Regions from separate parts of the Tumebacillus amylolyticus genome, predicted to be linked through region 1. Evidence: riboswitches for the same ligand, from Rfam matches in the RefSeq annotation. Region 1 holds a riboswitch; each other region holds the start of a gene.
The links. Region 1 has a riboswitch for cobalamin ahead of cobT (nicotinate-nucleotide--dimethylbenzimidazole phosphoribosyltransferase). Riboswitches for the same ligand answer to the same signal wherever they lie in the genome.

Region 1 (10,171 bases):
TGAAGAATTTATGGAAGCGCTCGTCGGGATGTCCCTTGGCTTTGTACGTGGCGAGAATCTCTTCGACGGCGGAGAGCAGTTCGGACGGTTCCAAGCCTTCTGCCACTCGTTGCGCCGGGTGGGCGTTGCGTCCGATCGCTTTGCCTCCGAGAAAGAGGTCGAACTTGCCTCGGCGGTAGACCATCGCGATGTCTTCGTTGACCGAACCGTAGCAGGCCATGCCGCAACCTGCGAAGCCGATTTTCAGCTCTTTGGGCACGGAGAGGCCGCCGAAGCGTTGCAGGAGTTCTTCCGCTTGCGGGAGGGACTCCGTTTTTTCCAAGTTGCAGAAGTCGCAGGCTTTAAGTTGGACGACGTCGCCGATGGGTTGGACGATCATGCCGGCGTGGGTCAGTACTTCGGAGACGAACTCCGGGTCGCGGGTCGGCACGCGCAGAATCACGTAATGGTGCGGGGTGTACTCGACTTCGCCGTCCTCCCCGACCACGTCTAACATCACTGCCATTTGCTTAGGCGTCAGTTTTTTGTTGCCGACGCCCGGCGACACCGCAATTTCCAAGATCAACGGCTGGGAAAAAAGCGCCCCTTGCACGCGTGCGTCGCGCTCCACCACAGACGTCTCCAAGACCCCGCGATTCACCAAAAGCGACACAGCCTCCATCGCCAAAGCTGCCGAGCTCCGCGAAACCGGAGCTTCTGCCAAAGCCACCGCGCTCGAAGGCACTGCAACTCCCGAGGTCATTGCAACACCCGCAGTCACAATGCTCTCCGCCTGCTTGTTCCCGCGCACCTCCGAAACCCCGCCGTGCAACGCCCACGGCTCGTGCTCTTCTTTCAACCGCTCGTTCATGCGAATCGGCTGCTCGGCGCGATCCAGCGTGTACTTCCGCTGATAACCCCGTGGAGTAATCATCTTGCCGTCGTACACTTTCGTACTCGTGTTCCCGATGATGACCGTCGTCAGCATCCCGATGTCATGCTCCAACATCTCGCCGAGCGTCGTCAGCACCACTTGCTGACTCGCACGATACGCACTTTTCACCAAGCCCACCGGCGTCTCGGCCGGACGGTACTTCAACAGAATCCGTTGCGTCTCCACGATCTGCCGCGTTCTGCGACCCGACCGCGGATTGTACAACGCCACGATGAAGTCCCCCATCCCGGCGGCCTCCACTCGTTTTGCAATCACTTCCCACGGAGTCAGATGGTCGCTCAGCGAAATCGTACACGCATCGTGCATCACCGGCGCTCCCAGCAACGACGCGCAGGAGTTGATCGCCGAAATCCCCGGAATGACCTCAACCTCCACACCTGTCGCTTCCGTCCAGCCCTGCTCGATCAACACTTCATACACCAACCCGGCCATCCCGTACACCCCGGCATCTCCCGAAGAGATCACCGCGACTTTTTTCCCCAACTCGGCTTGGCGAACCGCTTCAATCGCCCGAGAGACTTCCTCCGTCATCCCCGTGCGCACAATTTCTTGATGGGTCAACAGCCCGCGAATCAAATCGACGTACGTGTTGTACCCGATGATCACATCCGACTCCTGAATCGCCGTCCGTGCCCGGTCGGTGATATGATCGAAACTCCCCGGCCCAAAACCGATAACCAGCAACTTCCCTCTCGTCGTCATCCCGTCTCTCCTCTCCAAAAAAACCAAACCAACGCAACAAAAAAAGGCGCCTTCCCCGATAGGAAGGCGCCTCCGTTATCCTCTCTACATCCGCACACAGCACCAAAGCCTGCGCACGAACAACCAAAAGTCACGTGACCGCCATACCTCCTATCTCCCGTAAGAAGTGATGGACATACACACAGAGGCAGGTCTCCTGACTTGTGAATCAACGCTTCCTCCGCCTTCCCATTCCCCAAAAACGGGGTACAGTGGCAACTTGGAGGTCGCTCCTCACATACAGTGGCGGGACCGTGCCGGACTCTAACCGGCTTCCCTTTTCAGCTCTCGCGAGCACCTTGTGGTTTGTTGTTATTCAATTCTATGAAGTCTTCCAAAACTATATACCAAATAAATCTAGCTGTCTACAGACCCAAGTCTGCAAATGTCGCCATCTCCTGCACCAAACGAGTTGCCGATTGAAGCAACGGCATGGCCAGAACGGCTCCCGTTCCCTCGCCCAAACGCATCTCAAGATGCAACATCGGCGACAACTCCATCGCCTCCAAGAGAATTCGATGCGCAGGCTCCTGCGACAGATGCGATGCGAACAGATAGGGACCGACTTTCGGCTCCACTCGATACGCAACCAACGCCGCCGCCGCTGCAATCACCCCGTCCACGAGCACGGCCACTCCCTCCGATGCAGCTCCCAACACCACGCCCGCAAGCCCGGCGATTTCCAAACCGCCGACTTTCGCCAGCACATCAACCGCATCGTCCGGGTTCGGTTGGTTTACCTCCAACGCCCGCTGAATCACGTGGCCCTTGTGCGGGAGAACAGACTCTTCAATCCCCGTCCCGCGCCCGACCAATTCGGCCAGAGGGTGGCTCGTCAGCACAGAGGCAATCGCGCTGCTCGGAGTCGTGTTCCCAATTCCCATCTCGCCGAGCGCAATCACCTGCACGCCCTCGGAGCTCAACTTTCGAGCAAAGCCCATGCCCACTTCCAGAGCACGCACCGCTTCTTCGCGCGTCATCGCCGGACCCACCGCCATATTGTCGGTGCCCGGTTTCACTTTTTCCCGCACGATGTTTGGAATGTCGTCTTCACAAGCACTCCCGATATCCACGACATGAACGTCTGCGCCCATCTGCCGCGCCAGCACATTCACCGCCGCTCGCCCGTTCGAGAAATTCTGCATCATCAATCCCGTAACGGCCGATGGATACGCCGAAACTCCCTCCGCCGTCACCCCGTGGTCTCCGCACATCACCACCACCGCCCGACGTTCAACGGACGGCAACACCGTGCCTTGTATACCTGCAAGCCGGATGCCGATCTCCTCCAATTTTCCGAGACTGCCCAACGGTTTCGTCAATTGATCCCACCGACCGCGCGCCTCTTCCATGACCTCGACATCCAGACCTCGTACTTGTACCTCAACAGTTTTCAACATCTCTCTCATCCTCTCCCCGAAATGAATTTCGCCCGGACAAGCAAAAAAATCCAAGCTCCGCAAAGAAGCTTGGATTGTCCAGACCCAAAATAAGGTTCTTCCCCAATAGGCAGGTTTCCTGGCTCGTCGGATCATCCCTAATTCCTCGCCTTCCCAGCCCTCGAAAAAAAGGCCAGTGGCTTCGGACAGTCCCCGACCACAGTGGCGGGCCCGCGCGTCTCACGCTTCCCTTTTCACCTCGTCAGACGAGGCACCTATTGTGCCCCCATTCTAAGCCCCCTCGAAAATTTTGTCAAAAAAGTTTGAAGGGTTCCCCCTCAACCTCTCGTCTATAACAGCAACAATCTCCCCTGAGAGGAAGCGATCGGCGATGAAAGAATGGAAACGCAACCTCGCCCTGCTGGGCGTTCTCGTCGTTGGCATCGGGGCGGCAGGCTTCTACGCCCTCCCCACGATGTCCAGCCAGAACTACGAGGAAACCAAATCGACTGAAACATCCGGCATCCAAATCATCGACATCGAGGGATACGCCGCCAACGTCAACGTCACCCCCGGACCGGACTCCCAAGCGACGGCACATTTTCACGGTTACGGCCGCTCCGATGTGTACAGTCTCAAGATGCAAACCAACGGAGACACGCTGCACATCCTCATCGACCATCCCGACCAGCAGTGGAACTTCGGCTCCAATTCCCTAACTCTCGATGTCGTGATCCCGCAGAGAGACTTTGACCGACTGACCGTGAACACCGCCTCGGGCGACATCCATCTCCAAGACCTCAAAGCCAAAGCCTTGCTCTCCTCGACCGGCTCCGGCAACCAAGACGTCTCCAACGTCCAATCCGACACCCTCGCCCTCGACACAGCGTCCGGTGATTTGAACGTCGAGAACACCTCCGCCACCCTCGATCTGAAAACGGCATCGGGCAACATCACCGGCCACCGCTTGACAGGGAAAAAAATCAGCGCGGACTGCGCATCCGGCGACATCAACCTCGGCGGCCTGACCGGAGAAATCAAAACCCGCGTCATGTCGGGCAACATTAACCTCGACTACGACAAATTGAGCGCAACGCTTACCGCCTACACCGCTTCCGGCGATGTCAACGTAGACTTGCCGAACGATTCGTCGTTCGACTTGCACCACAAATCCGCGTCGGGTGATTTCAACTCCAACTTTGCCATGAACAACATGACGAATACCAACCACGAGCACAAAGGCACCGTCGGTTCCGGCGCAACGGCCGTCAACGTCGAAACGGTCTCCGGCAATTTGACCGTGCACAAAAAGTAAAGGGTCGCGCGTACAATCTGGTAAGATCAAGGGAACAGGAGGTATCATTCCCATGAACTTCACACCCGAACAACGCGCCGCCGTTTACGAAGCGATCCACAACCGCCGCGACATTCGCAAATTTTCCCCCACGGAACTTGAGGAAGACAAAGTCCAACGCATCCTGCTCGCCGGACATCATGCGCCGTCCGTCGGCTTCATGCAACCCTGGGACTTCATCCTCATCTCGTCGTCAAGTCAAAAGGAAGCCCTCGCCCTCGCCGCCGACAAAGAACGCCGGGCACTCGCCATCCACTTCGCCGCCGAAGGACGCGATGACAAGTTCCTGCAACTCAAAGTCGAAGGCTTGCGCGAAGCGCCGCTGACCGTCTGCATCACCTGCGATCCGACACGAGGCGGTGACCATGTGCTCGGCCGAAACTCGATCCCCGAGACCGACATCCTCTCCGTCGCCTGCGCGATCCAGAACATGTGGCTCGCCGCCTACGCCGAGGGCATCGCGATGGGCTGGGTCTCTTTTTACAAAAAAAGCGACGTCCGCCGCATCCTCGCGATCCCGCCGCACGTCGAACCGGTTGCCCTGCTTTCCTTCGGCTACACGGACCACTACCCCAAGCGTCCGATCCTCGAAGAGTCAGGCTGGGCCAAGCGCACCAACTTCGATTCCCTGATCCACCATGAAACGTGGTAAGAAAAAAAGACCGTGTTCGCCCCCCGGCGAACACGGTCTCTTTTTGTGAAAACCCCTAGTGTTTGAGAATCTCAGCCAGTCGCTCGACTTGCTTCTGTACGTTGTCGAGCGCTTTCATCGATTCGTGCAAACGCATCGCTTCGTCCTCGACGGAAGCCAGCACTTCTTGCGTCGCGGCCGACGTCTGTTCGGTGACGGAGGAAGCGGTGGTGACTTCCTCGACGACTTGCAACGCTTGGGACGCGAACTGCGTTTGGCGTTGCAGCAATTGCTTCATCAACGTATCGATCGACGTGATGAACTCGCCGAGATTGTTGACGTTACCCAAGACGACCCCGAGTCGAGTCCCGTTCTCGATCTGGACACTCTCCCCGCGCAGAACTTGCTCCTCGACGGTGACCGCTTGCTCGTAGATGCGGGCGAGAATGTCTTGGATGCGCTTCGCCGACGTTTGCGACTGATCGGCCAACTTGCGCACTTCGTCCGCGACGATCGCAAACCCGCGGCCATGCTCCCCCGCACGAGCCGCTTCGATGTTTGCATTCAATGCGAGCAACGAGGTCTGGTTGGAAATTCCCGTAATCGCTTCCACGATCTCGTTGATGTGATTGGCTTGTTCGCGCAACTCGCGAATGACGGAGACCGACTGGGCCATCACAACGTCCAACGTCCGCATGTGCTTGCCGAACTGCTCGATCGTCTGGCGGCTCTCCTGCGACAGAGCATGGCTTTCCGTGACGTTGACCGCCGCGTCTTGCACTTGCCCGACGAGTTCCTTCATCGCCACTTCCATCGACTGCAATTCAAACATGGAGTGGTTCATGCTCTCCGCTTGCGATTGCGCGCCGGCGGCGACTTCTTGGAACGCGTTGCGAATTTCGGCGGACGATTCGCGCGAGGTAGTCATGTTGTGCAGGAGCAGAGAGAAGTTCGCTTGCAATTCTTGCACCGTTTCCACGATCAATTGCTGCGTGACTTTGAGTTCCTCCGCTTGTTCCTTCGTCGCTTCCGCTTCCAAAGCCAAGCGACCCATCAACGTATGTCCAATCGATGCCACGCCCCACAGTGCAAGCGTGGTGATCAGCAAGAGCAAGAGTTGAGTCGGCAGGTCGTTCATCGAGCTCGTCGTGAACAGGATGCCTTTGCCAACCGTGTAGCCAAGCACCGTCAACAGCGTCGAGAGCCCCCATGTGTACCAAACCACTCGGCCGTTCAGGTACAGGACCGAAACGCCGAGGATGAAATACAAGATTTGAAAAATCGGCGCATGGTGGTTGAACAGGAAGAACAACAGCCCTGCCATCCCCACGAGCAGAGTCATGATCACATACTTAAATGCATCCCTCAGTTTTTTAATATTCGAGAACACCGACCCTGTTACGGTCAACACAAACCCACCGATCAGATAGATCGGATACGGCATGTCAAACACCGAATTCGGTGCCGTCATCGCGATTTCCACAATCCCCAACGCATAGCTGAACCAAATGATGAACATTAACAAACTGTTGCGTCGTTCAATTTGTTCAAGACCCGAAAAACAGCGTTCTTTCACCCATTTCCACACTTTGTTGTCCTCCTCTATCTTGTTGAAACAACCCCATTCTAGCCGAAAAATTCGCCAATTCTCGACAATTTCCTGCAACAAAAAAGGCCCCTTTGAAAAAAAGGGACCTCTTTTTGACTTTTACTGAAGTTTAGGGTTAAGTAAGTTCGTTTTTCCGTATTTAAAGTGCAGAGAATCCAAGTGTTCATACAGGGTGGGAACGACCGATAGATCGCCCGCCGAGAGCGTTCCGATGAGGTCGAGCGCCTGTGCCCGGTCTCCTTCTCCGTCGACGTGCTTCTTGAGAAAGCCCCAGATGTGGGTGAGCAAGTTGACGAGATTGGTCTCCTCAATCTCACAGGTAAGCGCGGTGAAAAAGGCGTGAAACACGCCGTCTTTTAACTCGGCAAACTCCATCTCGTGCTTGCGGTAGCGGTTGAACAGCTCGCGGATTCGGAAGTACGACGCCGGGTCGCCTTCGAGGACGACGAATTTGCAAGTGTACCAGAGTTCTTCTAACCTCGTGACCGTATCGGCTCCGGCTTGGAGAGTGCGCAGGTCTTGGAGAACCTGCGCACGACGGATTTCGAGGCGTTGCCGGAATGCAGCATCTGCGATCTTCATCTAGGCATTCTCCCCCCGCTTCACGAGAGATTTGAACCAAGAGTTCCACGTCCCCAACTCACCGCCGAGGAGCAAGGGTCGAAACGCTTCGCTCACCTCTTGGAAACCCGGCCCGCCGAGCACGAATTGGAGTTGCGGGAAGACCCCTTGCAAGGTGGCGATCATCGTTTCCACACCCGGCAACAACTTCGGGTCTGTCAGCGACAGGGACGCATACTCGATGTGGTGACGTTCAATCAACAACTCCAACCCTTCGTTGGGCGTGTTCGTTCCTAAATAAATAACCTCCACCCCGTGTCGTCGCAAAAACAGCGTGAACAACAACAGCCCGATCTCATGCTGCTCCCCCGACGGGCAGAACGCCAACACTTTCGGCATGGCGGGATTCACTCCGAACACGTTGAAAAACTGCGAGAACTTCTGCTTCACGAACAAGCTCGCAAAGTGCTCCTGAGCCACCGTGACTTTGTGATTCTCCCACTCATCGCCGATCCGATGAAGCAGCGGTGCCAGCACATCGTGAAACACATCTTCAAAATGAAACATCGAAAACGCCAAGCTCATCAACTGGTTGGCCCGCTCGACGTCAAACGTCGTCAACGCTTCGTACAACCGCTCGCGAAGGGACTCGTAACTCTCGCCGACACGAAATTCGCCGTGCTCGGGCTCCTTGGGAACTCCTTGGCGTTGCTCCCGGATCTTCTCCAGCAACTTCACCGCTTGCGAGATGTTGACGCCCTTCTCCTCCGTCTGCACTTTCAACCAGCGCAGGTCTTCGATGTCCTGTTCCGTGTACAGCCGATGTCCCGATTCCGACCGAATCGGTGAGACGACGTTGTACCGCCGCTCCCACGCTCGGATCGTCACAGGCGGCATGTCGAGCAATTTGGAGACCGATTTTATGTTATACATGATCCCACGTCTTTCCCTTTCGAGTTATACAATCATTTTACAACCATGATACACAAAAAGGAACTCCACTGCCAGATATTCTTTGCCGAAGCGGGCATACTACTCAACGGAAATGCAAATGAAGGAGCGTGTACCCACTTTGGACATGAACAATCCGTTGAACTTGCCGCCGTCTGCTCACCAACCGGCCTCCGACCTTCAAGTGGTCTTTGCCAACGTCAACAACTTCGAAGGTCGTTTCAATTTAGAGAAGTCCGGCTTCGACCCGAACATGCCGGGGCATTCCACCAACCACCTCGACCAGATGGTGCTCCGTCAACCGCCGCGCACCGTGAAGCAAATCGGCGCCGGCATCTCGCTTCCTTATGAAGTGCGTCTGGAAATGGCGCTCATGCTCGATGACCACCAGTGCGCCCTGAGCGTTGCGCGCAATCAATATACCAAGCACCATTGGTTAACCGAGGGCGCAGAAGCGTTCCTCTCGCTCCACGAACTGCTCAACGAGCATATCGAGAAAACCAACAAGCACATCGACGACATCGGAGAGCGCGTTGCACGACTGGGCGGTGTTCCGACGGCCCACCCGGTCACACAACATGAATTGTCGTACATCAAGCACGAAGTGGAAGGCCGCTACACGATGCGCGATTACTTGCGCAACGACCTCGAACACGAGTTGAAAATCCAGCAGATGCTTCGCCAACAAATTACTCGTGCGCAGGAGCTCGGCGACCACGGCACCGTGCAAGTCTTGGAGGAAGTCCTCGTCGACCGCGAAGATCTCGGCTACCATTTGTACAGCAATTTGGAGGACGATACCCTCACCCGCGGGATGACTCATCTCTACGACGGCACCGACGATCTGCGCACCGACCGTCCGATGGACCCGGGCTCAAGCCTGCAATAACCCAGCTTCTGTTGAAAAAAGCGCCGCGTGCAGTGCGGTGCTTTTTTCTTTATAATGAGATAAGATTTCAAACCAAAGGGAGACGTGACCATGACAGAACGAAAACAGCCGCTCTACATGTTGTTTCCTGAATCGCTTTTGTCGTATCCGCCTGAGGTATCCGTGCCCCAGGGTTATCTCTTGCGCCCGTACCGCGACGAGGACGCCTCTGCGCTGACAACGCTCTTGGCGGAGGAAGGCTGGAACTTGGAGGAAGCGAAGTTTCTGGATTTTCTGAACCACTGCTTGCCCGACGGGCTTTTCGTCGTGGTCGAACGGGAGAGCGGCACCCTCGTCGCCACCGGTTCCGCGTTGCACAACCCGCAGGGCGGTCACTTCCGGTTCCCGTTTGGCGGATCGATTGGCTATGTGGTGGTGCATCCCGATCATCGAGGCAAGAAACTCGGCGAACTCGTGTCCGCCGTCGCCCTGCGTCGTTTGATTCGCGGTGGATACCGCACGATCTGGACCGGCATGGAAGACCATCGCCTGCCTGCGATCAAAACGTATTTGAAGTTGCGATTCGTTCCGTTCCTCTATGCACCGGAGATGGAAGAACGCTGGCACCACGTGCATATCCAACTGAACCTGCCCTCTCGTACGCAAGAGTGGGCGCAAGAGCTTCAACAAAAAAAGCCCCCCCAGAATCAGGAGGCCTTCCATGTCTAATTGGAAAGATGCAAGCACAACTGTAGTAATCTCCGTCTATCGCCCGCGTGTTGGTCAAGCGGACAGACTCGCCGAGATCGTGCGCAAGCACGCTCCGACCCTGCGTGCAGAAGGTCTGATCACCGACCGTCCGGTCACCGTCGCCGTTGCCGAGGACGGCTCCTTCATCGAAGTCTTCGAGTGGACATCCCTCGAAGCGGCCGACCTCGCACACTCCAACCCGAACGTCCAAGTGCTCTGGGAAGAGATGGGTCAGATCGCCGATTTCGCTACGCTGAGCTCGCTTGCAGAAGCACAGCGTCCGTTTTCGCCGTTCAAACCGTTTTAGACCCTACGCGTTCATCCCTGCCACTCGCCGTTCGCCTCTCAACTTCTGAAGTTGAGCGCGCAGGAACGGGATGACGAAGTAGTCGC
Region 2 (10,171 bases), 160 kb from region 1:
AGGAAGATCGAGGTGAGCGCCGTTTTTTGCGCGACCAGCATCCCGACGAGGTACGGCCCGATGACGCCGCCGATGCGACCAAACGAGGCCGCCAGTCCAACTCCCGTGGAACGAACGGCGGTTGGATACAACTCCGGCGTGTACGCATACATCCCGCCCCAAGCCCCGAGGTTGAAGAACGAGAGGCAAATTCCCGCCGCCATCATCGACCCGGCACTCAGCGACAGGGCCATCCAAACGGCGCTGGCGGCGGTCAGGAGCAAGTACGTGACCAGCACGAACTTACGACCGAATCGCTCGATCAAGTACGCGGCGGTGAAATAGCCGGGAAGTTGCGCGAGAGTCATGATCAGGACGTATTCGAAACTTTTGACGAGGGTGAGGCCCTTCATGACCATAATCGTGGGCAGCCAGAGGAACATGCCGTAGTAGGAGAACACCACGGTGAACCACAAAATCCACAGCGTGATCGTCGATCTGCGGTGCTCCGCCGACCAGACCAGCGCCAGCCGCTTCCCAAGCGGCACCCTCTCGCTTTGCAACTCGGTAAAACGCGGCGAATCTTCGATGGCTTGTCTCACGTACAACGCGTACAACGCCGGGATCGCCGAGATCACAAACGCCGTGCGCCATCCGTAGTCGGGGATCACGAAGTACGAGATCAACGCCGCCACGATCCAACCTGCCGCCCAGAAGCTTTCGAGCAGAACGACGGCACGCCCGCGCTCCCGAATCGGCACCGATTCGGAGACGAGCGTCGATGCGACAGGAAGCTCACCTCCCAAGCCAAAGCCTGCGATGAAACGCAGCACACAGAGAATGGCAAAGCTTCCCGCCAGTGCGGACACGCCGCTTGCGGCGGAGAAGATCAGCAACGTCCAGACCAGAACGGCCCGACGTCCGTAGCGGTCGGCGAGCACGCCTGCAACCGCCGCGCCCGCCGCCATCCCAATTGAATTGATCGCGGTCAGCAGTCCGATCTGCTGCGCGCCCAACTTCCATTCCACCGCCAGTGCCGCCACGATAAACGAGATCATCCCCACGTCCATCGCGTCGAACATCCAGCTAAGTCCCGCGCTGAACAGCAGTTTCCGTTGCTTCGGTTCGCGCAGGAGAGACATTCTCTCCATGATCCGGCCCCTTTCCTCTTCGTTGTATGTAAAAAAAGGATTCCATGCTGTTAGGTTCAGTATCCCTTGTCTGGTGCCATTTGGCAACTGCCCCGAATATTGGGCAGATGACCCAAGACAAGCGCCGTCCCGTTTGTCCCTCCTCTTCAATAGAATGTAGCAAAACCACTTGAGAGGAGGGAATCTCATGTACGGTGCATTTGGCGGTTACACTCGTTGGGCGGTTGTGTTTCTGATCATCTTCGTTCTGTTCTTCTTGCTCGTTCCGGGTTACGGCGGCGGCGCAGTTGGCGGCGCAGCAACTGGCGGTTGCGGTTGCTAAGAAAAAAAGACCGTGCTCTCCACTAAGGGAGCACGGTCTTTTTTCTCAAGATCCAACGAACCCCGCCGAAACTCAGCGCCAGCAAGGCAAACAAAACAACCCCAACCACTTCAAAGTCGATCTCCGCCCCAGGATGAAACCACGTGAAAGACTCATAAAAAGACACCCCGAACGCCAACACGACGATCAGCCACCCCATCGCTTTCGAAGCGGTTCGACCGAATCGGCCGGACTTCGCCAACAACCGGTAGGCAACCAGCGAATCGACCGTATCGGTCAGCATCATCCCGACCATAAACGCAAGTCCCAAGAGCAAGGGAAGAAACCTCTGATCCGCATGTCCCGCTGCCAGCGCCCAGACCGAAGTCTGCGTGACCGTATCGGCCGCCAGCGCAAACACGCCCCCCGTCAAGATGATCAAAAACGGATTGGTCGTCTCACGCGCCGCTCGCGGTAGGAATCGTCCCTTGATTCCCTGCGGGGCGAAGTCGGTTTGCTCCGAGGAATTTCGAAGCAGATTCACCAGATTCAAACCACCGACGAGCGCCAGCGACCCAATCGAGACCCACGTGCCGATGATGTCAAAATAGTCGGGATACGTGAAGTCCCGAGAAATCTCAGCCAAAATGACGGCGACCGTTGCCACCACCAATCCGTGGCCAAAGGAAAACAAAGTCCCCACCCAAGGCGTGATTCTCCGCCCCAAGTGCAGGTTATGCCGTGCCAACCCATCGATAAAAGCGAGATGATCTGCGTCCAGCCCATGCCGGAGACCGAGTACAAAGACGAGTGCAAGCCATGAAAATGCATCCATTCGCCATTCCTCCCTGCCTCTACCTTCTGCCTACAGCCTATTCATTGGTGACCGTCGTATTCCTACTCGACACCAAACGAACGCCGCCAAAGCAAATCAGCAAGGCGCAGAAGATCACAACTCCAACCACTTCAAAGTCCAACTCCGCCCACGGATTGAAGTAGGTAAACGCCTCATAGAACGAAACCCCGAAAGCAAGCGCGACGATCACCCAGCCCATCACTTTGGAAGCGGTGCGTCCGAGCTTCCCCGACTGGGTCAACATCCGATACGCAACCAACGAGTCGATCGTATCGGTCAACATCATCCCCGCCATGAACGTAAGCCCCAGTACATACGGCAAATAGCCGTCCGCATTGCCGGATGCCAGCGCCCAGACCGAAGTCTGAGAAACCGTATCGGCTGCGAGAGCGAACATCCCCCCGATCCCGATGATCAGGAACGGGTTGGTCGTTTCGCGGGCGACACGCGGGATGAATCTCCCCTTGATCCCCTGAACGGAAAAATCGGCCTGTTCCGAGCGGTTTCGAATCAGGTTCATCGCGTTCAAGCAGCCGATCAAAGCGAGCGAAACGACAGAAATCCAAGTGACGATCGTATCGAAGTAGTCGGGGAACGTGAAGTCCTTGGAGATCATCGACAAAATGATGGCGACCGTCGCTACCACCAAGCCGTGACCGAATGAGAACAGGGTGCCGACCCAGCGCGCCGTTTTTCTGCCTTGGCGCAAGTTATAGCGGGTCAACCCGTCAATACAAGCCAGATGGTCTGCGTCCAAGCCGTGACGCAAACCGAGTACGAATACCAGTGCAAGCAACGAGAAATTTTCCATTGTATGGTTCCTCCTCTGTTTTCCCCTCGATCTGACACAACAAAAAACCCCATCCAAACGGATGGGGTTACGTGAACAATTGGACAGACGATACCCAAACAGAGAAACCTAGTCGTTCCATTGCACACCACTCCTTTCCGCGAAGGCACATTGGGTGTAGCGAACGTAGGTAGGTCTCCTGGCTTCCGGATCATCGCGCTCTCTCGTCTTCCCCAATCGCGAAGGATTGAGTGACATACGTGAGAGAGAACTCCTCGGTTACAGTGGCGGGACCGCTCGGGACTTTCACCCGATTCCCTGTTACCCCTTGCTTCAATTGACAAGGGCACCTCGTTGCTGACCTATGAAGTTAATCTTCCTACATATGTTATTCGTGGTTGTCCTCGTTATTCCTGCTTGCACGCCTTGAGCAGTGATTTCGCCCCTTCGGAGACGATTCCGATGTCGAACGAAGAGGTGAAGTAGCGGATTCCCAAGTCTGCGTAGTGTTGGCGCATGCTCGGGTGGGGCAGGTGGATGCCGATCTCCTTGCCCCTTTTTTTGATGCGCTTGACCAGCCATTGGATCGTTTCTTGCAAGAGCGGGTCGTCAAACTGCCCCGGCACGCCCAGGGATTGCGACAAGTCTGCCGGACCGATGAAGTACAGATCAACCGCCGCAGCGGAAACTTCCAGGATCTCGTCGATCCGCTCCACCGCTTGTTTGGTCTCGATTTGCAAGATCAGGTTGGTGGTGTCGTTCGCCTGTGTTGCAAATTCCTGAAACCCGACCGCACCGTACCCGTTGGCCCGACAGGCTCCCCCGAGCCCGCGCTGACCCATCGGGGCGAAAAATGCGGCGGAGATCGCAGCCTGCGCGTCTTTGGCACCGTTGATTCTCGGGATGATGACGCCCGTAGCTCCAAGGTCCAGCACGCGCCCGATCAAGGATTCGTCCACGTGCGGCACTCGCACCAGCGTCGGAGTCCCCGTTGCATTCGCGGCGAGGAGCAGCGTATCCACTTCGTTGTTCCCGATCGGCCCGTGCTCCATGTCGAGATGGAGGAAGTCAAAACCGCTTCTGCCGATGATTTCAACAATCGTCGGATGGGGAATTCGCAACCAAGTTCCGTAGAGAGAATTCCCTGAGAGGAGCTGTTGTTTGAAGGTCGTCATTTTATCACCCGCTTGTAAAAGATTCTATATCTTTACAAGTTTACAACTCACGGAGACGTTTTTGCAAATGTCGTGCGACGGCCTCGACGTTCGTTCCCGTCATGATGCTGTGGTGATTGCCGGGCACCTGCACCGCTTCGAATCTCCCGGAAACCAAGTCGCCCCAGCCCAATTCAGGTTCCCCGAACTGCTTGGCGAAACCGTCTTCGCCGCAGAAGAGCAAGAGATCTCCCTGATACGGCTGCGGTTGGTAGGTGCGCAGCGCTTCATCGTTTGCTCGGGTTACGGCGAGCAGGTTCCGAATTTGGTCTTCCCCGGTGCCAAGCGGCAGCAAGCCCTGTTTCTTGGCAGCTTCCAGCGCATGGAGCCAGTGTTCTTCGGTCGGAATCCCGCGCAATTGCTCCCAGTCCAACGACAACTTCGGAAGCAGGATGCCAAGCATCACCGCTTCGTCACTGAGCCAGCCTTTGCTTGCCATCTCGCCGTATTCGCCGTTTCGATAGAGGGGTTGTACGCTGAAATTCTGGGCACGGGAATCCAAGAGGGCCAGCAGGGCAACCTCTTCTCCCACTTGCCGCAATTGCTGAGCCATCTCATACGCAATGCATCCGCCCATCGAGTGCCCGACGAGCGTGTAGGGACCGACCGGCTGCTTCGATTTGATCAATTGAATGTAGTCGGTCGCCATGTCTTCAAATCGAGTGAAGGGAACTGCTTCCCCCTGCAACCCGCTCGACTGGATGCCGTAGACCGGCTGATCGGCTCCCAGATAACGGATCAGCTCAAAATAGCCTGTCGTATGCCCGCCATAGGGATGAATGCAGAAGATCGGCGCTTGCTTGCCCGTCGTTCGAATTCCCACCATGCGCGAACTTCCCGACGACTTGCCTCCCGCTCGCAACACTTGCGCCAACGCTTCGACCGTCGGGCTTTCGAGCAAGACTGCGTTGGAGAGCGAGGTGCCGAAGACCTGTTCCAGACGGATCATGACGCTCAGGGCGGACAGCGAGCTTCCCCCCAAGTCGAAGAAACTGTCGGTGACGCCGACTGGCGCCATGCCCAAGACTTCCTCGAACACTTTGACCAGTTCCAACTCCACCTCGTCCCGAGGCCCGATCACTTTCGGATCGGGGCGGTATTCGACTTGGGTCGGCTCGTACTCCGCTTCGGAAGTCGCGGCGACTTCGTCCATCCACTCCCCGTGCATCTGAGAAGTCGGACGAGCTTCCAACCAGTACCGATGGCGGTCGAAGGGATATACGGGCAACGCCACACGCCGCCGAGCTTCATGCGCGTACAGGTTCTCCCATTCGGGCGTAAGTCCCGCGATCCAGAGGCGGCCCAAGGTCATGAGCAATGTGGTGTAGTCAGAGGAATCCGAAGTCGTCGCAAGCGTCGGGGCGGCCAAGACCACGTTGTCTTTTTTCGGATGACGTTTCACGACCGAGGTGAACGCCTGACCCGGACCCACTTCCAAGACGATGCCTCCCGGTTCTTGCAACAAGGGATGGAGCCCGTCTGCAAAAAGCACCGTTTGACGCATGTGCCGAACCCAATGAGCCGGGTCGGTCGCTTCTTGCGGAGTGACCCACGTGCCGGTGACGTTCGTGACATAGGGAATCTTCGGTTCATGCAAATCGATTTCGCTGACGATAGCCGAGAACTCGTCCAGAATCGGGTCGAGCATCGAAGAATGGAAGGCATGTGAGGTTCGCACGTTTTGCCAACGCAAGCCCGCCTCTGTGAGTTCGTTTTGCAGAGCTTCCATTGCTTCGACCGTTCCCGCGAGCACGCACGCCTGCGGACCGTTGACCACCGCAAGATCGACACCTTTTTTCAAGAAAGGATGGAGTTGTTCAGGTGTGGACTCGACGGCAAGCATCGCACCGCCGGGCAGTTTTTGCACCAATTGCCCGCGAGCGGCGACCAGTTTGAGTGCATCGGGCAAGGTCATCACGCCCGCCAAGCAAGCCGCGACGTACTCCCCCAAGCTGTGTCCCATCATCGCTTGCGGGTGAACGCCCCACGTCATGAGCAAACGGGACAGCGCGTACTCGACGACGAACAGAGCAGGTTGTGTGATGGCGGTCTGGGCGAGTCGTGCCGCAGACTTCTCGACGTCCTGTTGCTCCGGATAGAGCACCGTGCGCAGATCAAGGCCCAGCAACGGATGCAGAAGTTCCGCACAAGCATCCACGCACTCGCGGAACTCGGGCTCCGATTCGTACAAGTCCCGTCCCATGTTCACTTTTTGCAACCCTTGACCGGGGAACAGGAAGACCACACGCGAGTTGGCGGTTGGCATCCCTACAGCGGTTTGGCGTTGGGATGGAGTCGCCAGAGCTTCCACCGCCCCGGAACGGCTGTCACAGACCACGGCTTGACGATGCGGAAAATGAGTTCGTCCCACTTGCAGGGTGTACGCGACATCCGCCAGATTCACATCGGTTTTTTCCCGCAAGTGTTGCTCCAAGTTGGCGGTCATCGCAGACAACGCACGCTCCGATTTCGCGGAGAGCATCAGCACGTGATGGGGACGACCGGAACTTGTGGTTGTTTGCTCCGGAGCTTCCTCCAAAATGACGTGGGCGTTGGTCCCGCCAATGCCAAAGGAAGAGACGGCCGCACGGCGGGGAGAGGTTCGGGAGCGATCCCACTTCGCCGGTTGGTTGTTCACGACAAACGGGGAGGTTTCCAAACTCAGTTTCGGGTTGGGCGTCTCGAAGTGGAGCGTGGGCGGAACGACGCCGTAATGCAGGGCGAGGGCTGCTTTGATCAAGCCTGTGACACCTGCCGCTGCGTCGAGATGCCCGACGTTGGTTTTTACCGAGCCGAGGAAGCAGTAGCCCTGATCTGCCGTGTACTTTCGATAGGTCTGCGTGAGGGCCGCCACTTCAATCGGGTCGCCCAGCGGCGTGCCCGTACCGTGCGCTTCGACGAAACCGATCGTGCGCGGATCTACGCCTGCACGTTGAAGCGCCTGTTCAATCGCATCAGCTTGCCCGTCCACGCTCGGGGCCGTATAGCCCACTTTCATGCTGCCGTCGTTGTTGATCGCCGAGCCTTTGATCACAGCCCAGACTGTATCTCCGTTGGCTTCTGCATCTGCGAGGCGTTTCAAGACCACGACAGCGCCGCCACTTCCGCGAACTGTGCCGCGAGCATCGGCATCAAACGCTCGGCAATGACCATCGGGGGATAAAATGTGCCCCTCCTGATAGAGATACCCCGTTCCATGCGGAACCTCGATGGATACGCCGCCCGCCATCGCCATGTCGCAATCTCCCTGAAGCAGTTGTTGGCAGGCGATGTGTACCGCGACCAACGACGTCGAACAAGCCGTTTGCACCGTCAGCGCCGGACCGCGCAAGTTCAGTTTGTACGCGAGGCGAGTGGACAGGAAATCTTTTTCATTCAAAATGGTCGTCTGGAAAAGCTCTGCGGCAGACTCCGGGTTGGTCTTGAGATGATGGAGCAGATAGCCCGGTCTTCCCGTGCCGCCATAGACGCCGATTCGGCCGGAGTAGGAGTGCGAGCTGTATCCCGCGTGCTCAAGCGCCTGCCAGCCCACTTCCAAGAACAAGCGTTGCTGCGGGTCCATCATCTGCGCCTCACGCGGAGGGAAGCCGAAGAACGGTGCGTCGAACATCTCCACGCCGTCCAAGGTGCCCTTGCGCTTCACATACCGAGGGTCTTGAAAAAGGGTTGGGTCAACGCCCGCCGCCACCAATTGCTTCTCCGACAAGTCTCTAACGGACTCTACACCTGCGACCAAGTTGTTCCAGAATTCATCGACGTTGTCGGCGCCCGGAAAACGGCCTGCCATGCCGATGATGGCGATGTCGGTGTCGGTGGGGCTGGGTGTGGATTTTTTTTGCATCGTTGTCTGTTTGCTTTCCGTGTTTTGCGTGGTGCGCAAATGATTGGCAAGCGAACGGATCGTGGGAAAACGGAACAGGTCCATCGTGGGGACGGAGAGGCCCAGATCTTCTTTTATCCGCACCTCGATTTGCACGATGCTGAGAGAATGACCTCCGACCTCGAAGAAATTGTCGTCGATCCCCACGGCGCTAAGTCCGAGAACGTCCTGCCAGATGTCGGAAATTTGTTGCTCCAGCGGGTCTTGCGGCAAGATCGTGTTGCTCGCAGCCTTGCGCTCCGTCGGGGCCGGCAGGGCCTTGCGGTCAATCTTGCCATTGGGAGTCAGGGGCCATTTTTCTAGGAAGATAAAAGCGGACGGGACCATGAAGTCAGGCAGTTTGCTTTGTACGTAGGCTTTTACGTCTGCCACGCTACTTCCTGTCACATCGTGCGAGATGGCGTAGGCGACCAGACGTTGGTCGCCGTTTTTCTCCGTGCGTGCCACGACGAGCGCTTCACGAATGCCTGTGTACTCCGCGATGACCGATTCCAGCTCACCCAGTTCGATGCGGAACCCGCGAATTTTTACCTGATGGTCGAGACGTCCCAAGAACTCCAAGCGACCGTCCGGAAGCCAACGGGCCAAGTCGCCCGTTTTGTACATGCGCTCCCCCGGTTGCCCGAAGGGATCGGGGAGGAAGCGTTCTGCGGTGAGGTCCGGGCGGCCGAGATAGCCGCGGGCAAGACCTACCCCGGCGATATACATCTCCCCTGCGACACCCAGTGCCGTGGGTTGCCCGAATGTGTCGAGAATATACACTTTGGCGTTTGCGATGGGACGACCGATGGTCACGCGATCCGTATCCGGGTGCAGGTGAGCAAACGTCGCACCGACCGTGGCTTCTGTCGGCCCATATGCATTTACGAAACGACGACCTTCTGCCCAACGCTTCGCCAATTCCAAACTGCATGCCTCGCCTGCCGTTACCACCGTTTTCAGAGTCGGCACGTCTGCGGGCTGCAACAGAGCCAACACCGTGGGGGGCAATGTAACGACCGTAACGGCGTTCTCGTTGAGGGTCGCGACCAGCGCAGAACCCGGTATCACATCCGATTTGGGTGCCAAGCAGAGAGTTGCGCCCGCGCACAACGTCGTGAAAATTTCAGAAACAGACGCGTCGAAACTGAACGACGCAAACTGCAACACCCGACTGTCAGAATCAATCTCAAACGCTTCAATTTGTGCCAGCACGAGATTCGACAGCCCGCGATGTTCAAGCAGCACACCCTTCGGACGGCCTGTGGAACCGGACGTGTAGATGACGTAGGCGAGGTCGTCAGGCGTAGACCAGGATTCGAGGTTGTCTGTCGGCTCCTGTTCGAGGGCGGCGGAATCCCCATCCACGAAGACTTGTTGCACGCCCTCTGCCGGAAGTTGTCCGCGCAAAGACTCTTGAGTCAGAAGCAACCGGACTTCGGCGTCCTCTACCATGTAGGTCAAACGGTCTTGGGGATATGTCGGGTCCAGCGGCAAGTAGGCACCGCCCGCTTTCAAGATGGCGAGGACGCCGATGACCAATTCCGGTCGACGCTCCATGCTCAGGCCGACGAGTTGGCCTTTTTTCAAACCAAGGCGGCGCAAGTGGTGCGCCAATCGGTTGGCACGGCGATTGAGTTCGTCGTAGGAGATTTCTCGTCCCCCGAATCGCAGGGCCGGTGCATGCGGAGTGCGTGCCGCCCGCTCCTCAAACAGATGATGGGCACACCTCTCTGAAAAAGGGGCCTCGGTCGCATTCCACGCCGAGTACGCTTCGAGTTCACGAGTTGTCAGCATGGGCAGACGATCCAAACGTTCATGCGGGTTCTGTGCAGCGCCGACCAACAAGCCCTGATAATGATCCACCAGATACCCGATCGTCTCCCCGTTCCAAAGATCTGTGTTGTACCAACAAACCGCGCGCAAGGAACCGTCCACTTCCTCAACGACAAAGTCGAGATCAAACTTCACGCTGTGCTGTTCCAACGGGTACGATTCCAATTGAAGGCCGGATAGATCAA
Region 3 (10,171 bases), 360 kb from region 1:
GTGGGTGAACGGCAAGTCCGGGAATGCTTGAGTCCACGTGGAGGACTTCGCGACGTTCTCGTCATGGAGCTTCTGGAACACGGTTTTGCCGTTCAGGAGATCGGAGTACGCCATGAGCACGAACTGGGTGGAGATCGCGTTCGCATCTCCTCCCAACGTATAGGAGAAGCCGCCGTTTGCCGTGCGGAAGGAGTTCAGGAAATCGAACAGGTCGTGGCCCGATTTGCTGTAGCTTTTCGGGTCGATGCCATAGGCAACCAGCGCTTGCAAGACGGTCGTTGCAGAGTCCGGGTTGTCGGTGCCTTCGTTGGAGAAACCGCCGCTTGTGTTTTGGACGTTTTTCAGGAAGTTGAGCGCTTTTTGAACGGCGGGGTTGGAAGCATCAAGGCCGAGTGCTTTCATGGCGATCAGGGCAAATGCGGTGACGTCCGGGTTGGAATGGTCGCCCGCCGCCCAGTTGAAGCCGCCGTCGGCGTGTTGTTTGGAAAGCAGGTAGTCGCGTGCTTGGTCAGCGTTCGGGATTGAGACCCCCGCCGAGTAGAGCGCGATGATGCCGTAGATGTGCGCGTTCAGCAAGTCTTCGCCTTCGCCGTAGATCGTGTCTGCAAATTTGCCGTCTGCGCGTTGGGAGGAGAGGATGGCTTGGATGAAGTCTTTTTTCCCGAAGGCACGCGGGTTTTGGTTGGCGGAGAGCAGGCCGAGCAGGGTGCTTTCAAAATCGGTGGTCGCGTCGGAGAGGTTGACGTTGCGACGGACTTCCGACTCGCGGTAGATGACGCCGTTGGTGCCGTCGGCGTTGCTCCATTTCGGAGAAGTGACCGACTCGCCTGCATCGTAGAGGGCGACGGATGCCCAGCCGACGGTGTATTTGTAGGAACTTTTTTGCAGATTGTCGTGGAGGTAGTTGAGCGCGCTCGTGCGTTGATCGGCAAGGGACGGGTCGTTGCTCGCGGCGAGGGCCGGTTGAGAGAGCAAGGACAGGGCGAGCAGAGCGAGGGATGCGGTTTTAGTTGCTTTTTTCATGGGGCAACACCTCCAGAGTTGTGATGGTGAGTTTTTTGCGGAACCGCCAGAGAATCGGCAGGAAGCGGCGGGTCAGCAAGAGTGCGAAGATCACGTTCGCCGCGGCGTGCGAGATGTCGAAGAGCAGCGAGGTCGTGTTGGTGAGCAACCATGTTTCAAACGTCAGCGGGTAGACGGTGGAGAGCCACGTCCACAGGTTCATGATCCAGCCGAACAGGAAACCCCAGACCATCCCGAAGGCGGCGAGTTCGTAGGGCGTGACTTTTTCCCCACGCAAGCGACCGAACAGACCGGCGCTCGCTCCGGCGAGACCCCATGCGAGCATCTGCCACGGAGTCCAAGCGCCTTGCCCGAAATAGACATTGGAGGCCACGGCCGCCGTTGCGCCGACCATGAAGCCGGCTCGCGGTCCGAAGACATAACCTGCGAGGATGACGAGGTACGTCGTCGGTTTGAAGTTTGGAAACGGGGCGAAGATGATCCGCCCCACGATGGCGAATGCGGCGAGCGACGCGATGACGGCGATCTCCTTGGACGAGACGCGAGATCGCTCATAGCGCAGGTAGAACAGGCCGAGCCCCAGCAAGAGCAAGACCAGCGAAGCAACCGCCCAATTGAGGTCTTCGTCCGGCCAGAGCGTGTAGGCGAGGTAAATTCCGCCGAGGGCGACGAGGACGATGAGCCACGAGAGCACTCGACGGATCATGGGGAACCCTCTGTTTCTGCCGTCGGCAGTTTTTTCAATGCCTCTACGCCGTCGCGGATCGTGACGATGCGGTCGAGCACTCCGTGGAACACACGACTCGTTTGCGGGGAGTAAAAAAGCCCGCGAGTGAGCATGTCTTGCGGCGTGCCTTCCGCCACGAGAATGCCGTCATCCAGAAGCAAGACCCGCTCTCCATACTCCGCTGCAAATTCAATGTCGTGCGTGATGAGGACGACTGTGCCGCCCGCTTCTACATACGTGGTCAACCAGTCGCCCAAACGGTCCTTTTGCCCGGCATCCAAACCCCGTGTCGGTTCGTCGAGGAGCAGAGCTTGCGGCTGTTGCACCAAAACGGTCGCCAACGCCGCCCGTTGCCGCTCTCCCCCACTGAGATCTCGCGGGTTGCGATCCAGATGCGGCAAGAGTCCGAGACTCTCCACCACCTCGTGCAACACGCGCTCCGCTTCTTCATCTCCCACCGACAAGCCGATGAGTTTCCGTGAAAACTCGCACTCCTCGCGCAACGTCTCATGGAACAGATAGTCGCTTGGATTCTGAGACAGATACCCCAACTGCCCAGCCAACTCCGCCGGATCAAGCCCCCGCGTATCCACTCCGGCAAAAAGCACTTTGCCCTCCGTTGGACGGCTCAGTGCTGCAAAGAGGCGGAACAGCGTACTTTTTCCCGCACCGTTGGCTCCCAGCAAGGCGGTGAACTGCCCGCGACCGATCTTGACGCGCAAGCCTTTCAGGACTTCCTCGCCGTCGGGATACCCGAACCGCACGTCGCGGGCTTCGAGGAGCACATCGTCAGGGTCGAGGTTGGCCCCGAACATTTTTTTCATGACGTGGACGAGCTTTGAGGAGAGTCCTCGACGGGGAGTTCCGTTTTGGGCAGCGTTCACAGGGTCTTGGTCTTGCAGGAACGCGGCGTCTCGCCTCACGATCTGCCGTGCTTCTTTGACGGTCAACGGTCGCTCGGGACGGCCCGCCTCGACGAACAGTTTGGTGACGGGCACCAACAGTTCGGGACGCGAGAGGGCTGCGAAGTGCGCAAAGTCGGCCGGCGACCCGTCGTATTCGATGCGACCTTCGTACAGAGAAACCACGCGGTCGGCGAGATGCATGACGCGGTCGAGACGTTGTTCCACCAACACGACCGTTACACCCAACTCTTCGTTCAGCCGCTTGACCAAATCGAGAATCTCTTGCGCCGCGCCGGGATCGAGTTGCGAAGTCGGCTCATCGAGCAGGAGCACGTCCGGTTGAAGCGCCATGACGGAGGCGATGGCGACTTTTTGCTTCTCCCCGCCGGAGAGGTCGGCGGTGCGCTTGTGACGAATCGGCGCGAGGTCGAAGAAGTTCAACACCTCCGCCACGCGACGTCTCATTTCAGCCGGCGGCACTTCGGCGTTCTCCAACCCGAATGCCACTTCGCGCTCGACTTCGGTCATCACCAACTGCCGCTCAGGGTCTTGAAACACCATGCCGACGTGCGTTGCGATGCGGCGGTTGCCAAATTCGGAGAGCAACTTTTCCCGATAGCGGACTTCCCCGCCGACTCGTCCTCCGTAAAATTCGGGCACCAACCCGTTCAAGGCGCGCAAGAGCGTCGACTTGCCGCAACCGGACGGCCCCGCCAACAACACAAATTCGCCCTGACGCACCGACCCGTTGATGAGGTCGAGCGCCGGGCGTTCTGCGTCCGGGTAGTAGTAGGTGAAGTTCGTGAGTCGGAGTTCAGGAAGTGCCATTGGAAGTTCGTCTCCTTTTTTTCAGCAAAAGCGGCGGCAACGCCAGCAGGAGTGCCAGTGCGACCGCATGAAATACCGTCGGCCACGGTCCTTCGTCTGCCATGACCGTTTGGATGCGCGGGTAAAATTCGATCCACGTCCACGCTGTGAACCAAGACCAGACGACGAGCGCGATGGCGGCGAGGAACGTCAGCCAAATGATCAAATCGATGCGACTCCACCGTTCCCGCGAGTAGGAGGTGCGTTTGCCTTGCCCAAACCCGCGGGCTTCCATCGATTCGGCGACTTGCCACGAGCCTTCGAGGGACGAGATCAGCAGGACGTTCAGCAGCGGTCGGCGGGCGGCGAGGCGAGAGAGGAGGTTGCCTTCCTCAAACCGCACACCCCGCGTGCGCAGAACGTCTCCGATCTGGTGGGACTGCTCGGTGAGATACGGAATGAGACGGGTCGTCATCATCACGGTGACGGCGGAGCGTTTCGCGACTTTCGCCGACAAGCCGAGCGCCCGGTCTGCCGAAAGCCAGTTCAGCGCGAGGGCGAAGATCGCGAAGAACACCAGCATCCGAAGCCCCATGATCAACCCGTACGCAAGCGCTTCCCACGTGATGCGAATCTGTCCGAGGATCGCGACCGTCGGACCTTTGTAGAGCAGGGTGGCGCCGTTTTTGTTCAGCAGGGTGTTGATGGCGAGGATGAGCACCAAGATCGGGATCGAAAATTTCAGCGTGCGTCCAAACGTTCGCACACCGCCGTGAAGCGCGAGGGCGAATATCAAAACGAGCAACTCCGTGCCCAAATACAGCGGATGGTACGTCAGCACGGAGACCATCAGCATGAGAAACGGGTAAAAAAGCAACGTCGCGGCGTGACCGCGCAAGTTGTGACGATCTGCGCTTCGGCTCATTGCGCGACGGGGACGGCGAGGACGTTGCTCCCGTTGACGACGACGCCGACTTTGCCGCGCAGGTCGCCGGGTCTTGCAATCATGATGTCGAGGGCTTGCTCGAGACCCGCTTCCGTCGCTCCGATGACCAACCAAGTCGGAGTGGAACCGCCGCCTCCGTTGCTTCCCGTGGCGAGGATGGCTCCAAGGCCTGTTTGGTCGGTGTTTTTGCCTTGGTAGGTCAAAAGTTGAACGTTGTCACCGGAGAATTTCGCGTACAAGCCCGTGTGCGTCGGCGAGCCGAACAGCGTTTGCATCGTCGGCTGGTTGCCGAGTTCGCTCCATGTGCCGAGTACGATCACATTGGTTGACGGATGCGCGACACTGCCGTCCGCATACGCGGCTGTGGAGACGTTGCCTGCGCCAAAACCTCGCAGGGCGTTGGCGAGACGGTTCGCGTCAGATACATGATCTCCGCTGAAGTAGATCGTCGTGCCGGGTTGCGCTCCGTTGTAACCGGTCGTGAACGGATGCGGATAGGAGGCCACGACGCTCGGCGTGCTGGAACCGTCGCCCGACCAGTCGTGATAGTCCCACCAAATTGCGTCGCCCGGTTTCGGTTTGACTGCATCTGCTCCGACCGGCGAGACGCTGCCGTTGACATAGTAAAACCAATCGCGCTTCTTGCGGGTGAAAATCGACTTGCTCGTATAGCCCGACTTCGTGCCGTTGATGCCGTTGACAAACGAACCGCCGTACGCCGTCTCGATGTCGAGATGGTCGCGCATCGTATCGAGCAGACTCTGCTCCGTCGAGACGGCTACCGGTTCGTTGAAGACGGAGTTGTTGCCGAAGTACTCCGTGACGCTGAGTTCGAAGTTCCCGTTCGTCGCGCCGGTCGAGTTGTTGCTCGGCTGGCTGTTCGTGCCGGACGAATTGGACGTTGTCCCGTTCGAAGCGGAGTTCCCATTGCTGGAACCATTGGAACTCCCTGCTCCACTCGTGCCGCCATTGGAGCTCTTGCCATTGCCGCCGCTTCTTGCAGAGTTTGCCGTCGACGCAGACGGGTTTTTGCCCGACTCGGAAGACGCTTGCGTGTCCGAGGCGTTTTTCTCAGAAGGGGTGGCTTGTTGCTCTTGGGATTTTGGTTCCGCCTCCTGCTTCTTGTCATCGACGACGGGGGTCTGCACCTCTAGTTGGGGCAGAGCGTCCGGCTTCTGCGCGTCGGACGATGATTTGCCGCATGCAGTGCCGACCAGTGCAAGCGCAACGAAAAGCCCAAGACTCCTTGCGATCTTCATGATGGTTCACAACCTCCTCACATTCAAGAAAAAAGAGTGAGGCTCGTCTATCGAGCCTCCACTCTACACTTAGCTATACGTGCGGAATTCCTAGTTATTCGAAGTATGGATGGAGTCCAACACCAAAGCGACTTCGGCACGGTCCGCGTACGCCAGCGGCGAGAACAAGCCTTCGGAGTAGCCGTGCATGTAACCGGCCTTCACGACCGCTTCCACGTAGCCTTTCGCATAGTCGCCGATCTGTCCTTTGTCGAGGAACGTCAGCGTATCGGTGGTTTCCGGAGAGAGCCCTGCCAAGCGTGCCACGACGATTGCCAGCTCTTGGCGGGTGATCCCGTCGTTTGAACGGAACGTGCCTTCCGCGTCGCCGGAGAGGATGTTTTTGCGCACGACCGTTTGGATGAATTGGTTGTAGTGATCACGAGCTGCGACGTCGGAGAATTGCTTCTCGCCGCCGAAGTTGAGATCCCCGTTCGAAGCGCCGACCAGCGAGATCATTTTCGCGAGTTCGCCACGGGTTACGGCACGGCCCGGTTCGAAGTGCGAACTCCCGTCCCCGACGACGATGCCTGCTTGCGCTTGCTTCAGGATGCTCGGTGCCGCCCAGTCGTAGCCGTTGAGGTCGGTGAACTTCGCGTCTTTGTTGCCTACGAGCACGTTCACGTCGCCGGATCGGATGATCAGCGGGAGACCGGTCGCCGGGTCGATTTTGTCGAGGTTGAGGGTGAGCAGACCTGCGTCCGACGCTTTCACCGTCGCCACGCCGTCTTTGTCGGTGACAAAAATGGCTTCGTCACTGTTGACGGTGGCAAGCGATGCGCCTTCGACCGGCACGGTGGTCGTCGTTGCGTTCCAGTTCGCGTCGTACGTGGTCTTCTGCGCGGTGACTTTCACGGTGAAGTTGTCGCCCACGAACGGATGAGTCGAAGAGATTTCAAGTTTCGGGTACAGCGTTTGCGTGTAGTCGGAGAAGCCCCAGACCACTTCGTCGCCGTCATGCAGTTCCGCTTGGTCCGCCCCGACATCGACCGACTTGCCGTTCACCCAGAACAGCCAAGCGGTGTTGTTGTTGATGGTTTTCTCCCCGACGCCGTTGATTTTGTTCACGTAGGTGCCGAATTGGGAAGTGGTCGCCGTGTAATCGATGGAGTCCTTCGCCGCGATGTCCACCAGTGCGCCCAATACGGTCGGCTTGTCCATTTGGACCGTATCGCCCGCGGTGTTTTTGAACGACTCTGCACCGACGGCGAGGTATTCCGTTTTCATAAACCCGTTCGGGCCGACGACGCGGACTTTCACGTGCGCCTTGGTATCCGTGGCAGCCACTGCGCTGAGAGACGGGGCCATCAGGCCAGCGATCAACAGCGTGGAAGCGGCGATTTTGACGAAGTTGCGGTTCATTGGTTGTGCTCCTCTCTAGTTCCAAACAATAAAAAAACTCCCTAACCAATCGGTCGGGAGAACAGGTTCGTATGTACGCCTGAACCTTCCCTCCGAAGGTGCTACGAAAAAAAAGTGCCGTCCTTGAAGCAGGTCTCCTGGCTCACGGGTCCTCCGACCTCCGCCCCTTCTCATGCCGCTTGGCACAATGGGTACTTGCGGGATCGTCGCCGTTTACAGTAGCGGGGGCTGCAGCGGATTTGCACCGCTTTCCCTACACTTCATGGCACCATTCCTATGAAATTACAAAACTAGTGTACCATCCCACGAAAAAAAAGACCAGCACCGCGAGCGGCCTGGTCTCTTTTTCAAATGATGTTGACTTACTGCTCTTCGTATTTCTCAAAACGCATCGACGGAACGGCGCCCAGCGGAAGAAATGCGGAACGACCGTTGATCAGCGAATGGTCGATCAAAGAGTTGTACGAATAGACGAGGTCGAGAACTTTCTTGAAGTCGGCGTCGTCGTTGAAGTTGCCTTCGAGTTGCACGTCGAGAAGGCTCATTGCGTACTTGCGGTCTTCTTTCGCCTTGGCGAGAGCTCCTTGCAGACGCGGGATCATCTCTTCGTTTTTCATCGCTTCTTGCGCTTTCAACTCAACGGTAAATGCGCCGATTGCGAAGTTCGTGGCTGCAATCGCGGATTGGATGACCATAAACTCGTTGCTACGCAGAATTTGTTCGGTTGCCATTAGCAATCACCTCGCCTTTCATCTTACCTGATAATTCCTAGCCAATCAACGAATAGCCGCCGTCGACGACCAAGGTTTGGCCGACGATCATGCGAGACTGCTCGGAGCAGAGGAACAGCACGGAGTTCGCGAGGTCTTCCGGCGTAATCATGCGACCTGCCGGGGTGCGGTCGACCGCCGCTTGGATCATCTCTTCACGGTTCGGGAAGTGCGTGAGAGCGTCGGTGTCCACTGCTGCGCCCGAGACGGCGTTGACGATGATGTTCTTCGGAGCGAGTTCCACGCCGAGGTAGCGTACGATCGATTCGAGAGCCGCTTTGGAGGTGCCGACGTTGATGTAGTTTTTCAGCGCGAATTTAGAGCCGAGCGACGAGATCGCCACGATGGAGCCGCCGCCGCGTGCTTCCATCATCGGGACTGCTTTTTGCGCGAGGAAGAGCAGCGCTTTGGAATTGATGCTGAGCGTCCAGTCCCAGTGCTTTTCTTCGACTTCCATCGCCGGAAGTTGCACGCCGGACGCCGCGTTCGAGATGAGGATGTCGAGGCCGCCCATCACTTCTTGGATTTCGTCAAAGATCAATTGGTGCTTGTCGAGGTCGCCGACGTTCGCTTTGATGATATGGCAGCGACGGCCGAGAGATTCGATCATCGCTTTGGTTTCTTCCGCCGGTTTGCGGTTGCGGAAAAAGTTGATGACGACGTCTGCGCCCTCTTCCGCCAGTTTCAATGCAATCGAACGGCCAATGCCGCGGGAGCCTCCGGTGACGAGTGCGATCTTGCCGGTAAGTGAAGACATGTGATGTATACCTCCAAGGAATTAAGATCAGGTATTAGGAGTTCTATGTACGAGGTGATTATATCATTCCCCTGATCGGAAGTACATTTTCCGTTCGTAAAAAAAGCCAACCTCCGCGCCACGGGGGTTGGCTTATTTCTCTCGCTGTCGGAGGTTGAGTCAGGAGCTTAGTTCTTCCCTTGCGCCTTGGTCAGTTCCGCTTTAAGCGTTGCGTCGATGGTTTGCATGAGTTTCAGCGCGTCTTGGTTCTGTGCTTGGATTTTGGCTGCGACTTCCTTGATTTTGGCGGAATCGGACGCAAGGACCGCATCGTGCAGTTGTTTGTGCAGGTCTTTGCCGGTCGTGCGCAGTTCTTTGAGTTTGGCGAGGTCGGCTTCGGTGGTTTTCAGATCGGATTTGATCTGCTTTTTCAGCGCTTTGTCGGTGGTGTTTTTCTCAAGGTCTTGAAGTTGTTGGTGCGATTCTTTGATCGACTTGCGGGTTTCCCACATTTGTTTCTTGGTCTCTTTCATCGATTTGAAATCGACGCCCGCGTCTTTGATCGCTTGCTTTTGCTGGTCGGTCAACTTGACTTTCTGATGCTCCCCTTTGTGGTGGTGCTCAGCGCTCGGAGCCGGAGTGGTGGTGGTTGCCGGGTCGTCCGTCGCGGCGAATGCTGCTGCGCCGCCTCCAAGTGCCAATGCTGCGGCAAGGGTAGTACCTACGAGAAGTTTTTGAAAGTTTTTCATATCGTTGTGTCCACCTTTCAACAAGTTGTGATTGACCTCTTGACTTCATGGTACCCATCAGATGTGGAATAAATATGGAAAAGTTATAGAAAAAAACAGCCCCGCCATCGCGGAGCTGTTTCTGTGCTTAAAACGGTTTGGTCTCCCCTGCCACCATCTCGCAATACGGGGTCTCGCCCTTCAAATTGCGCGCAACGTTGTCCAATTGCTCGCCGTCGCGAAATACGGCGAGGGTGTGCCCGTTGCGGACTTGTTCGCAAGCTTGGGAGATCGCGGATTCCGGGATGCCGTACGAGCGCAGACGATCTTCGACCGTCACCATCGTGCGCTGGTGGTTGGTGCCCGGCAACGCGTTGAGTTGCGGTGCTTCGATCTCGCCTTGAACCGGCGTGGAGTCTGACACGATGTTCTGGATGAACGGCGTGACGCCCGGGTAGAACCCTTCGATGCCGTCCCCGTTTTGGTCGCCCTTGTTCTGCAGGTAGAGGACCGTGAAGTCATTCATTCCTGCACGATACAAGTTCTGAACGGAATCGTGAGCTTGTTGATAGCTCGGAAATGCCGCCAATACAATCGGTTTTGACATGTATGGTCACCTCTCTCACACGAGTACCTCTAGTATCTGTGAGAAGGTGGTTTGCTATTCCCCGTTCGCCTCGTGCCACAACCTCGTCCATCTCTCCCGCGCCTCGGGGTCGAACGGCCCCTCTTGCGCTTCAAACAACGCCACCAACTCCGCCGTCGCTTCTGCGATTTTGAGCAAGATGTCGGACGGATACTTCATCGCGTGGGCATGCTCTGTCAGTTCCTCTTCATCGACCACTTCGTACACGCCGTCGACGTTGACG

Region 2: linked by a shared signal. The riboswitch ahead of JJB07_RS03275 (HoxN/HupN/NixA family nickel/cobalt transporter) and the one ahead of cobT (nicotinate-nucleotide--dimethylbenzimidazole phosphoribosyltransferase) in region 1 are both predicted to bind cobalamin.
Region 3: linked by a shared signal. The riboswitch ahead of JJB07_RS05660 (S-layer homology domain-containing protein) and the one ahead of cobT (nicotinate-nucleotide--dimethylbenzimidazole phosphoribosyltransferase) in region 1 are both predicted to bind cobalamin.

The regions. Positions count from the first base shown of each region.
Region 1 covers NZ_JAEQNB010000001.1:853,040-863,210, reverse strand. The annotation lists gene cobJ (precorrin-3B C(17)-methyltransferase) at 1-1,636, opposite strand, end outside; cobalamin riboswitch at 1,805-1,992, opposite strand; gene cobT (nicotinate-nucleotide--dimethylbenzimidazole phosphoribosyltransferase) at 2,041-3,075, opposite strand; cobalamin riboswitch at 3,167-3,348, opposite strand; gene JJB07_RS04005 (DUF4097 family beta strand repeat-containing protein) at 3,446-4,369, shown strand; gene bluB (5,6-dimethylbenzimidazole synthase) at 4,422-5,060, shown strand; gene JJB07_RS03995 (DUF4077 domain-containing protein) at 5,116-6,627, opposite strand; gene JJB07_RS03990 (DUF1722 domain-containing protein) at 6,748-7,230, opposite strand; gene JJB07_RS03985 (MerR family transcriptional regulator) at 7,231-8,142, opposite strand; gene JJB07_RS03980 (ferritin-like domain-containing protein) at 8,288-9,049, shown strand; gene JJB07_RS03975 (GNAT family N-acetyltransferase) at 9,140-9,757, shown strand; gene JJB07_RS03970 (hypothetical protein) at 9,750-10,085, shown strand; gene JJB07_RS03965 (DoxX family protein) at 10,089-10,171, opposite strand, start outside.
Region 2 covers NZ_JAEQNB010000001.1:692,730-702,900, reverse strand. The annotation lists gene JJB07_RS03285 (MFS transporter) at 1-1,130, opposite strand, end outside; gene JJB07_RS24165 (hypothetical protein) at 1,318-1,452, shown strand; gene JJB07_RS03280 (HoxN/HupN/NixA family nickel/cobalt transporter) at 1,475-2,266, opposite strand; gene JJB07_RS03275 (HoxN/HupN/NixA family nickel/cobalt transporter) at 2,304-3,098, opposite strand; cobalamin riboswitch at 3,249-3,446, opposite strand; gene JJB07_RS03270 (HpcH/HpaI aldolase family protein) at 3,485-4,252, opposite strand; gene JJB07_RS03265 (hybrid non-ribosomal peptide synthetase/type I polyketide synthase) at 4,293-10,171, opposite strand, start outside.
Region 3 covers NZ_JAEQNB010000001.1:1,216,479-1,226,649, reverse strand. The annotation lists gene JJB07_RS05685 (S-layer homology domain-containing protein) at 1-1,023, opposite strand, end outside; gene JJB07_RS05680 (ECF transporter S component) at 1,007-1,729, opposite strand; gene JJB07_RS05675 (ABC transporter ATP-binding protein) at 1,726-3,483, opposite strand; gene JJB07_RS05670 (energy-coupling factor transporter transmembrane component T) at 3,470-4,387, opposite strand; gene JJB07_RS05665 (DUF4430 domain-containing protein) at 4,384-5,667, opposite strand; gene JJB07_RS05660 (S-layer homology domain-containing protein) at 5,758-7,068, opposite strand; cobalamin riboswitch at 7,179-7,370, opposite strand; gene JJB07_RS05655 (hypothetical protein) at 7,431-7,799, opposite strand; gene fabL (enoyl-[acyl-carrier-protein] reductase FabL) at 7,837-8,595, opposite strand; gene JJB07_RS05645 (hypothetical protein) at 8,763-9,323, opposite strand; gene JJB07_RS05640 (hypothetical protein) at 9,451-9,909, opposite strand; gene JJB07_RS05635 (DUF402 domain-containing protein) at 9,964-10,171, opposite strand, start outside.